DNA from 2 places in the Shewanella sp. GXUN23E genome. Region 1 is predicted to be linked to the other one. Evidence: riboswitches for the same ligand, from Rfam matches in the RefSeq annotation. Region 1 holds a riboswitch; the other holds the start of a gene.

Region 1 (5,526 bases):
TGCCGTTGTGGTCCGGAGTATTGAGTCTAGTTGACGTAAACGTAAACAATAAGTAAAGTGGCGTAACATCTGTGCTGGGGAACCAGTGCGACAGGAAGCGATAGCGAGCAGCTTATGCTTTCTTCAGTGAAATCTGAGGCCTAGGAAGAGAACCCATGAAAGTATTGGTGCCGGTAAAACGTGTTGTTGATGCCAATGTCAAAGTGAGGGTTAAGCCTGATCAATCTGATGTTGACACGGCTAACCTGAAAATGGCGTTGAACCCATTTTGTGAAATCGCAGTGGAAGAAGCGGTCCGTCTTAAAGAAGCCGGTATCGCTTCTGAAGTGGTGGTGGTGACTGTAGGGAATAAAGCGGCACAGGAGCAACTGCGTACCGCAATGGCCCTGGGCGCAGATCGCGGTATTCAGGTGGATACCGAGGAAGAGCTGGTGCCTTTATCTGTGGCCAAGTTGCTTAAAGCGGTGCAGGACAAAGAGCAGGCCGGATTAATTATTCTGGGTAAGCAGTCCATTGATGGTGACAACAATCAGACCGGACAGATGCTGGCGGCATTGATGAATGCCCCGCAGGCAACCTTTGCATCCAATATCAGGGTTGAGGGCGAGCGCCTGACGGTGATCCGTGAAGTTGATGGCGGACTGCAAACCCTCAGCATGCCGTTGCCTGCCGTGGTGACTGCTGACCTGCGTCTGAATGAGCCCCGTTACGCCAAGTTGCCGGACATCATGAAAGCCAAGCGCAAACCACTGGATGTGGTGTCCGTTGCTGAGCTGGGGGTAACGCTGAAAACTCACCAGCAGGTGCTGAAAGTGACGCCTCCGGCTGCCCGCCAGGCCGGTGTCATGGTCGAGTCGGTTGCGGCTCTGGTTGATAAACTGAAAAACGAAGCCAAGGTGATCTAAATGACCATTCTAGTAATTGCAGAACATGACAATGTCAGTCTGAAGCCTGAAACGGCCAAGATCATCAATGCTGCCTCGCAAATCGGCGGCGATATTCATTTGCTGGTGGCCGGTCATGATTGTGCCGGTGTTGCTCGCTCTGCAAGCCAGCTCAGTGGTGTCAGTAAGGTATTGCTGGCTGACAATGCCGTATACGGCGCCCATCTGGCACAGAATCTGGCTCCTGTGGTGGTTGATGCCGCTCCTGACTACAGCCACATTCTGGCTGCAGCGAGCAGTCAGGGTAAAGATCTGTTGCCACGGGTTGCTGCGTTGCTGGATGTATCTCAGCTATCTGAGGTGGTCAGCATTGTGGATGCCGACACCTTTGTTCGCCCTGTGTATGCCGGTAATGCGATGGCGACCGTCAAGAGTCTGGATGACAAGAAGGTAATGACAATCCGCACCAGTGCGTTTGATGCCGTTGGCAATGATGGCAGTGCACAGGTGCAACCTGTTGCAGCAGTGCATGCAGCCAATACTGAGTTTGTTTCCCAGGAGTTGACCAGATCTGAACGTCCTGAACTTGGCAATGCCGGCATTATTGTCTCCGGTGGCCGCGGCATGGGCAGCGGTGAAAACTTCGCTTTGCTCGAAGCGTTGGCGGATAAACTCGGGGCTGCGGTGGGGGCCTCCCGCGCTGCGGTGGACGCCGGGTTCGTACCCAACGATTTGCAGGTCGGGCAGACAGGTAAAATTGTTGCCCCCGAGCTGTATATTGCGGTGGGTATTTCCGGTGCCATTCAACATCTGGCAGGTATGAAGGATTCCAAGGTGATTGTGGCAATCAACAAGGATCCGGATGCGCCGATTTTCCAGGTTGCCGATTACGGCCTGGCGGCAGATTTGTTTGAGGCTGTTCCTGCACTGACCGATATGCTTTAATCTGTGAGCCCGGTCACGATAAGCAGTTTTGAAGCGGTTTTGGGGTAGCAATATCCCAACCGCTTATGGTTTTATCTCCCTCACGCCTGAGATTAAGGTGTTCTTAAGTAGAGGTTGCGCCACCTATCAGTACCGATTGCCAGGGTGATACCAGTGATCGATCGGGAAAGGAGTTGGTGCCGAAGTGATTGAGTTTATCAGGGCCAATCGCTGGGGCTGTTACCGAACAGGGACAGCACTGCCATAGTATTTTCCACCGGGATGATGGAAAGCCATTACTATGGAGCGCTACTGACAGGACAGGTGCTCTGCATACCCATGCGATGTCTTCGCATGGCCGTGACTTATCCCCATTCCTTCAGTGTTCTCCATTCGTCGTATTAAACAACGAAAGAAAATAAAACAATTATGACAGTTATCAGCTATGCCGATTCGGCGTTTTCTTTGCTGCCGCCTGTGGTGGCCATTCTCCTGGCGATTTTGACGCGCCGGGTATTATTGTCTTTGGGGGTAGGGATCCTGTTGGGCAGTTTGTTGCTGACCCAATTCAATATCAGCGATACCGCCCTGTATCTGGGGGATCGCGTCACTAAACTGTTCTGGGACGACGGTGCTCTGAACAGCTGGAACGTCTATATTCTCGGTTTTTTGATCCTGCTTGGCATGATTACTGCGCTTATCACCGTCAGTGGTGCTGCCCGCGCGTTTGCTGAGTGGGCCCGTCAGCGTATTCGCTGTAAACGCGATGCCAAGCTGCTGACCATTTTCCTCGGCTGCGTGGTGTTTATCGACGACTATTTCAACTCGCTGGTGGTTGGCAGCGTGTGTCGTCCATTGACCGACAGATACTATATTTCCCGCGCCAAGCTGGCATATCTGCTGGATTCCACTGCAGCGCCTGTGTGCGTGATCTCTCCTGTATCCAGCTGGGGAGCTTACATTATAGCCCTGATCGGCGGTATTCTGGCGACCCATGGTATGAGTGAAGCCGGTCATTTGAGCGTATTCGTGGAAATGATCCCCATGAACTTCTACGCCATTTTTGCGCTGTTGCTGCTGATCTGTGTGTCTTTGTTTGGTCTGGATGTGGGACCAATGCGCACCCATGAACGCAATGCCCAGAAGGGCGAGTTGTGGGATCCTGCCAAGACACCGCCGGGTGCGGATGCCGATCTGCCTGAAGCCGACACCGGCAGAGTGATGGGACTGTTCCTGCCGATTGGTACCCTGGTGCTGGCGACTGTGTATTTTATGGTATCCAGCGGCGCCAATGCGCTGGCTGCTGATGGCAAACCATTCGACTTAATCAAGGCATTTGAAAATACTGATGTCAGTTCGTCACTGTTCTTCGGTGCGCTGATCGGTCTGGGTGTCACCCTGGCGATGGTGCTGATGCAGGGAATTGACAAGAAACTGATCCTCAAAGGCCTGACTGCCGGTGCCAAATCCATGCTGCCTGCTATCTGGATCCTGCTGTTCGCCTGGACCATTGCCGGCGTCATTGGTCAGATGGAAACCGGTAAGTTTATGGCGAGTCTGGCGTCTGGCAATATTCCGTTCGAAATGCTGCCGGCGGTGATGTTTGTTTTGGCTGGGTTGACCGCTTTTGCCACCGGCACCAGCTGGGGGACTTTTGGTATTATGCTGCCGATTGCCGCCGATATGGCCATGGGCAGTCACACTGCCATGATGCTGCCAATGCTGGCGTCAGTGTTGGCCGGTGCGGTATTTGGTGACCACTGCTCACCCATCTCTGACACCACGATTCTGTCATCCACCGGTGCCAGCTGTCCGCACATCGACCATGTGGTGACTCAGTTGCCTTATGCTCTGATTGTCGCGCTGATAAGCCTGGTGGGTTACACAGTGCTGGGCTTCACTGAATCAGTTGGTGCCGGACTAGCTACCTGTGGCGGCTTGTTTGTGCTGAGCATCATCTATCTGAAAATCAAGGCTGGCTCACGCTGAGCGGCGATATGACAGTGTTAAACGCGGCCTGAGTGCCGCGTTTTTTATGGGTGTTGCCCTGCGCTGAGCAATGGTAGAATGCCGCCGTACACTTTTTTGGGGAACTGAATTTTGGCGCAGCTTTACTTTTATTACTCGGCGATGAATGCCGGTAAATCCACTTCTTTGTTGCAGTCGTCTTATAACTACCGTGAGCGTGGGATGAATACTCTGGTGATGACGGCTTCCATCGATGACAGATATGGAGTGGGCAAAGTCGCGTCCCGCATAGGCATTGAATCGGATGCTCAGGTGTTTGGTGCCGGTGATAATCTGGTGGATATGATCGCCAGTGCCCATGCTGCCCAGACCTTGCATTGTGTGCTGGTGGATGAGTGTCAGTTTCTCAGCAAGGAGCAGGTCAAACAGCTGGCTTACGTGGTCGATAAGCTGGATATTCCGGTGCTGTGCTATGGGCTGCGCACCGATTTTCAGGGCGAGCTGTTTGTTGGCAGCCAATATCTGCTGGCCTGGGCCGACAAGCTGGTGGAGCTGAAAACCATCTGTCATTGCGGCCGTAAAGCCAACATGGTGCTGCGTCTGGATGGCAATGGCAATGCCATGAAAGAGGGCGAGCAGGTCGCCATTGGCGGTAACGAAAGCTATGTGTCAGTCTGTCGCAAGCATTTCCGTGAAGCCTTGTGGGACTGACTCGGCAACGCTGACAAAGGGAAAATAACTCCCATACTGATTATAAAAGGAGACTTTCGGGTCTCCTTTTATCCGTCAGCACTATTGTTCGAACTCCGTTGCCAGCTGCTTATATTTAAACTGTCTGATGGTCGCAGGGTGAAGCAACACTGCCAGACCGATAATAAATATGGCGATAGAGACGGCCGTTTTTAAGGCGGTGTAACTGCGCCAGTCCCATTGTCCGAACCAGAGCAGCATAGCGAAAAGTATCAGGCTGACCAACAGCCAGCAAATGGAAAACAATCGCCAGCGATTGTTGTATTGCCATAGCCCCCACACTGCTGGCAGGAACAGAAGATTGGAATTGATATTCACTGCCCGTGGTTCCCAGAGCAGTCCCTGCAGCAAATCCCATATAGCCATCAGGCCCATGATTCCAAGCAGTAGCATAACAATGATAAGTGGCTTTCCATGTTCAGAGGTCATGACGCATTCCTTTTGCCATTTGTTGATTTGTTCCGCCAGGCTTCCTGTTAGCCCCATTCATCTTACGCCGCTTGAGATGGCTGAGTCGCAGGAGGCGATTCAGTGGTTACGCGGATGACGGTTATCAATATCCGGGATTGGTAAAAGCGGCAATCAGTCCGGTGTCATTTTGTGGAATAGCGCCTGATTTGAGGTGGCTGAATTTTGCTCTTTGGAATTGGTAAATAGTCGGCACAATATTGGCGCGACCTTAAGCTGATGACTGTCAGCCCTTTTGCCTGTCTGTCTCCAGCCGCCGCTTGATTAATACCAATTTCAGTTAATCGTTGATCTGTTTTAGCGGGAGCTCAATGCGCTTGAGACAAGGTCATTAACTGCTCCTTGGCAACAGCTCCTGCGTTGCTCTGCCTCCCGCATCCATGCAGTCGTGCGTTAATGACATTCGCCACATCCCTGTGGCTTGCGAGCTGACGACGGTGCTATGTCTAGACGGCTCACACAGTATCAAGTGCATTGAAAGGCGCACTGCGTCAGCATGTCAGGCATCCTGCTTCAGTGCTGCATTGCTCTC
Region 2 (5,526 bases), on a different contig from region 1:
GGCTGAATCTCAACAATGATCTGACCTTCCTGAAGCAGCAGGATGCCTTTATCTGGGCATCTGAGCGCAGCGGTTTCAAGCATCTGTATCTGTACGATCTTAACGGCAAACTTATCCGCCAGCTGACAGACGGTCAGTGGAGTGTCGATGCGCTGGAATATGTGGATGAAGCCCAGGGGCTGGTGTATTTCTCCGGGCGCAGGGATACGCCACTGGAGCAGCATATTTACCGGGTATCACTGACTGAACCTGGCCAGAAAGTTCATCGCCTCAGTCAGCGAGCGGGCATGCATAACCCTGAGTTCGCCAAGGACAGCCCGGTTTATCTGGATTATTTCAACTCGCTGGTGCAGCCGCCTCAGATAAGCTTGCACGATAAGCAGGGAGCGCTGACCCAGTGGATTGAGCAAAATGCGCCAATCAAAGGCCATCCGCTTGAGCCCTATTTCGGTCTGTGGCAGGTGCCTGAGTTTGGCACCCTCAAGGCTGAGGATGGGCAGACGCTTTACTATCGTCTGCATAAGCCGGCGGACTTTGATCCTGCCCGAAAATATCCAGTAGTGGTGCGGGTATACGGCGGTCCCCATGCCCAGTTGGTGACCAACAGCTGGAGTGAGCATGACTATTTTACCCAGCATTTGCTGCAGCGCGGTTACCTGGTATTCCAGCTGGATAACCGCGGCAGTGGTAATCGTGGCACCCGTTTCGAGCAGGCTATTTACCTCAACATGGGCGATGCCGAAGTGGCAGACCAAAAGGCTGGGGTGGACTATCTGCGCACTCTGCCTTTTGTCGCCGGTGATCGTATTGCCATTTATGGTCACAGCTATGGTGGTTATATGGCGCTGATGAGCCAGTTCAAGGCGCCGGATTATTTCCGCGCGGCCATTGCCGGTGCGCCGGTGACCGACTGGGCTTTATATGACACTCATTACACCGAGCGCTATATGGGACAGCCGCAAACCAATGCCCAGGGTTATCAGGCTGCCAGCGTGTTTCCCTATGTGGCGAATTACCAAAGGGGTTTGCTGATCTATCACGGCATGGCTGATGACAATGTGCTGTTTGAAAACTCTACCCGCCTCTATAAGGCGCTGCAGGATGAAGGCAAGCTGTTCGAGATGATTGATTATCCCGGCTCCAAGCACTCGATGCGCGGGGAAAAGGTGCGGGTGCATCTGTATCGCTCACTGGCCGACTTCCTCGACCGGCAGCTGAAGAGCAGTAGCCAGTAATCCGTCGTCAACCTATTTCAGGACGGGACAGAGCCAATAAAAAAGCCAGCATAGTGCTGGCTTTTTTGGATGACGGTCAAACTGGATTAGTCTTCCAGATTGCCGCAGAAACGGTAACCTTCGCCGTGAATAGTCGCGATGATTTCAGGCGTATCTGGCTGGCTTTCGAAGTGCTTACGGATACGACGGATAGTCACGTCTACAGTACGGTCGTGTGGCTTCAGCTCACGGCCGGTCATCTTCATCAGCAGATCGGCACGGCTGAGGATCTTGCCTGGGTTCTCAACAAAGTGCAGCATGGCACGGAACTCACTGCGAGGCAGTTTGAATGACTCACCCTGTGGGCTGATCAGTGAGCGGCTGTTGATCTCCAGAGTCCAACCGTTGAAACGGTAGAATTCTACAGAACTCTTTTCTTCTACCTCAGCGCTTGCGCTATTTACGCGAGTCAGAAGGTTACGGGCGCGAATAGTCAGTTCACGTGGGTTGAACGGCTTGGTAATGTAATCGTCCGCGCCAATTTCAAGACCCAGGATCTTATCAACTTCGTTGTCACGACCGGTCAGGAAGATCAGGCCAATGTTATTGATTTCACGCAATTCGCGCGCCAACAACAGACCGTTCTTACCTGGCAGATTGATATCCATAACAACCAGATTAACTTTGTTTTCCTGCAAAGCTTTATGCATTTCTGCGCCGTCATTGGCCTCAGTTACCACATATCCTTCTGCCTCAAAAATGCTTCTTAAGGTATTACGGGTTACGGCTTCATCTTCAACGATCAGAATGTGCGGGTTTTGCATGCTATTTACCTAATTGACAATGTGGTGCTGTGCTAACCATTAAACAGTCGTCCGGGAGAATAATCTCCTTAACAAGCGCGTACCAAACGTAAATATCGCGAGTGTTCTTCTAAAACAGAAGGGATTAGGACGGCGACTCACTCCATGATTAGCCCATTTGCAATCGACCAGGGTGAGTACTGGTCATTGCGAAGTTGTACAATATTCGATGCACTTGAATGCGAATAGTTCCGCAGTCGTTGTGTCTTTGTGATGGCCGAAAATTTATTTGCCGACCGATGACAATTTGTACAACTCTCAATTTGCTGATTAACCACTCAGGTTAGATGTAACGAAAGCGATTTGTACTTGCGTTCAGAAGGTTAGTCAGCAGACCGGGCTATTGTACTCGTTTTAGGCATTTGTTAACAAATTAAATGTTAAAAATTCCTGCCGAGGGCGTGATCTATATCATCTAAATTTCATTACCCTCTGAATTTATTTGAGATTGTTTTTAATACCTATGTGATACTAATCACAAAAGCTTGGCCTTTTATCCGGAACTGGCTACACTGGCCGGGGCTTAGATAAATCACAAGTTAATCATGACTCAATTCACGTCTTCGCTTTGGTATCATTATCAACAAACTGTTTTCCTGCTTACTCAACCTCTTTCCCCTTCATTATCTTTCGCAATTGTGACTGCTTTTAACCCCATGGGGACGACTCTAGCCAATTGTCAAAATCGCTTAAATGACAGGATGTTACAGGCTAAAATCGAACAGCTTAACGTGCCTTATCGGCGGGTGATTGGCGCCAGTGCCGACCTGTCACATATGGAGCGAAGCTGGGCACTGTTTTGTGACAAACAGGCCGCCCTGGCACTGGGAAATCACTTCAGACAATTGGGTATATATTTTGTCGAAAATGGACAACTTTGGTTACTACCCTGTCATTCACAAATGGAAGCCATTGAATTGGGTGAATTCTCGGCCAGAGTGCAGCTGGTCAGCGAATTGCCCGAGCTGGAATTTTAAATTGCATGACTACTTTGGTGGCTCAGGTTGAATATTTTTGTTGTGCATTAAACAAAGATTGACTTTTATTAACCTTGATTGGTAGTTTTTAACTCCGCTGCATGTTAGAGGCAGCGTTTACACAGAAGAGGAGCGTTAACCAGGTAAGTGAGTCAAGGGGCACAAACCCTGCTTGAAACTCACCCAGGGGGATTGACGCCGAGGTATACCCGGGTTTGTGTCCGGGCGTATCGATTGCTCAGGTTGAATCCTGACGATTGTCACCTGTATATGGTGGAGAGCTTCTGGTGAGTTATTGTTTCCCTCCCCATGGGGTGCTGTCGCTGCACCAGGCTCTCCGGACGATGTGAGTTCGGAGATAACGTCATGTTTTATCAAGTCAAAAAAGTCAGATTACGGCGTCCATTCTACTTAGTGGAGGGGCCGGTATGACTGTTGTTGCCAAATTTGGTGGTACCTCTGTAGCTGATTATCAGGCCATGGGGCGTTGCGCCGACATAGTATTGAACAATCCTGCGACCCGAATTGTTGTGGTCAGTGCCTCCAGTGGTGTTACCAATCTGCTGGTCGAATTGACTCAGGCAAATCTTACCGATGAGCGCCGGCTGGAGTTGCTCAAGTCGGTGGCTGCCATTCAGTACGGCATTCTGGATTGTCTTGGTCGTCCGGCCGAGGTAGCGTCAGAGCTGGACAAGTTGCTGAGTCAGATGTCGGTGCTGAGCGATGCGCTGGTACTGAATCGCGGTAAGCACCTGATGGATGCATTGTTGTCCACCGGCGAGTTGTGTTCCTCATTGCTGTTTGCCGCAGTGTTGCGTGAACGGGGCGCCAGAGCCAGCAGTTTCGATGTGCGCGGGGTGATGCGCACGGATGGCCATTTTGGTCGCGCTGAGCCGCAGATTGCTGATATTGAGGCGTTGGTCAGCACTGAGCTGGCGCCGCTACTGAAAGACAATTTGATTGTGACTCAGGGTTTTATCGGTGCTGATGAGCAGGGACAGACCACAACGCTGGGACGTGGTGGCAGTGATTATTCAGCGGCGCTGCTGGCCGAAGCGCTGCGCGCCGAGGCGGTGGAGATCTGGACGGATGTACCGGGCATTTTTACCACAGATCCACGTCTGGCGCCCGGTGCCCGGGCTCTGGAGGAAATCAGCTTCAATGAAGCTGCGGAAATGGCGACCTTCGGCGCCAAAGTGCTGCATCCTGCCACAATCTTACCTGCAGTACGCCGACAAATTCAGGTATTTGTCGGCTCCAGCAAGGAGCCTGAGCGTGGTGGCACCTGGATCCGCCACCAGGTTGAGCATCCTCCTGTTTATCGGGCGGTAGCGTTGCGCCGGGGACAGACGCTGCTGAATCTGCACAGCCTGCAGATGCTGCATGCCCAGGGCTTTCTGGCACATATTTTCGCGACCCTCGCCAAGCATCGAATATCCGTGGATTTGATTACCACTTCCGAAGTGAATGTGTCGTTGACGCTGGATAAAACCGGCTCTGACAGTACCGGCACCGGCCTTTTGAGTGAAGCCCTGCTGCAGGAGCTGGCAGAGCACTGCCGGGTATCGGTGGAAGACAATCTGGCTCTGGTGGCGATTATCGGCAATCGCATTGCCACTACCTCAGGTGTTTGCCGTCGGGTATTTACCGTGCTGGAGCCATTCAATGTGCGCATGATTTGTCAGGGGGCAAGCCCTCATAATCTGTGTGTATTGGTGGATGAAAAAGATGCCGCTCCCGTGGTTGCCGCGCTGCACTCCAACCTGTTTGAGACAGCGTTATGAGCCGCTGGCAGAAATTCACGGTTAAGGTGGGGGAGCTGGCTACCGGGCATGAGCTGACTCTGCCGGTGTTCCGCTTTGAGGGACGGGATCCGGCGGCCCCCAGCGTGTATATACAAGCCAATGTGCATGGCGCTGAGGTGCAGGGCAATGCGGTGATTTTCCAGTTGATGAAACGCCTGGAACAACTCGATTTGCTTGGGCGCATCACTCTGGTACCGCTGGCCAATCCACTGGGGATTAACCAGAAAAGTGGTGAATTTACCCTGGGAAGATTTGACCCTATCACAGGGGTAAACTGGAACCGTGAGTATCAGGATCTGACACCTGAGCTGCCGCAGTGGTTTGATGCTCATCGCCATCTGGAACCTGCGGCAATGCTGCAGGCCTATCGTCAACATTTGTTGGCGCAATGCGAGCGGCAATTGGCTTCCCCCTGGGGCGTGACCACTGGCAGGCGTTTGGCGCTGAGCCTGCAGGCCATGGCACACAGGGCGGATATTGTGCTGGATCTGCATACCGGCCCCAAATCCTGTAAACACCTGTATTGTCCTGGATACGCAAAGGATGCTGCGCGGTTATTCGCCATTCCCTGTGTACTGCTGATGCCCAATGAATTTGGCGGGGCTATGGATGAGGCGGCTTTTTATCCCTGGTGGCAATTGGCGCAATATGCCTCAAACCAAGGGAT

What was found. A riboswitch is a leader RNA that binds a small molecule or an ion and turns the genes downstream of it on or off. The one in region 1 is predicted to bind lysine.
Region 2: it holds a riboswitch for lysine, as region 1 does, so the genes downstream of both, lysC (lysine-sensitive aspartokinase 3) here and ACRRUX_RS09560 (Na+/H+ antiporter NhaC family protein) in region 1, are expected to answer to the same signal.

What each region holds. Positions count from the first base shown of each region.
Region 1 is NZ_JBOZWP010000008.1:104,141-109,666, reverse strand. It holds gene ACRRUX_RS09570 (electron transfer flavoprotein subunit beta/FixA family protein) at 156-905, shown strand; gene ACRRUX_RS09565 (electron transfer flavoprotein subunit alpha/FixB family protein) at 906-1,829, shown strand; lysine riboswitch at 1,930-2,128, shown strand; gene ACRRUX_RS09560 (Na+/H+ antiporter NhaC family protein) at 2,238-3,797, shown strand; gene ACRRUX_RS09555 (thymidine kinase) at 3,909-4,487, shown strand; gene ACRRUX_RS09550 (hypothetical protein) at 4,569-4,955, opposite strand.
Region 2 is NZ_JBOZWP010000004.1:93,203-98,728, reverse strand. It holds gene ACRRUX_RS05550 (DPP IV N-terminal domain-containing protein) at 1-1,235, shown strand, start outside; gene arcA (two-component system response regulator ArcA) at 1,322-2,038, opposite strand; gene ACRRUX_RS05540 (DUF3293 domain-containing protein) at 2,623-3,054, shown strand; lysine riboswitch at 3,172-3,346, shown strand; gene lysC (lysine-sensitive aspartokinase 3) at 3,483-4,838, shown strand; gene ACRRUX_RS05530 (succinylglutamate desuccinylase/aspartoacylase family protein) at 4,835-5,526, shown strand, end outside.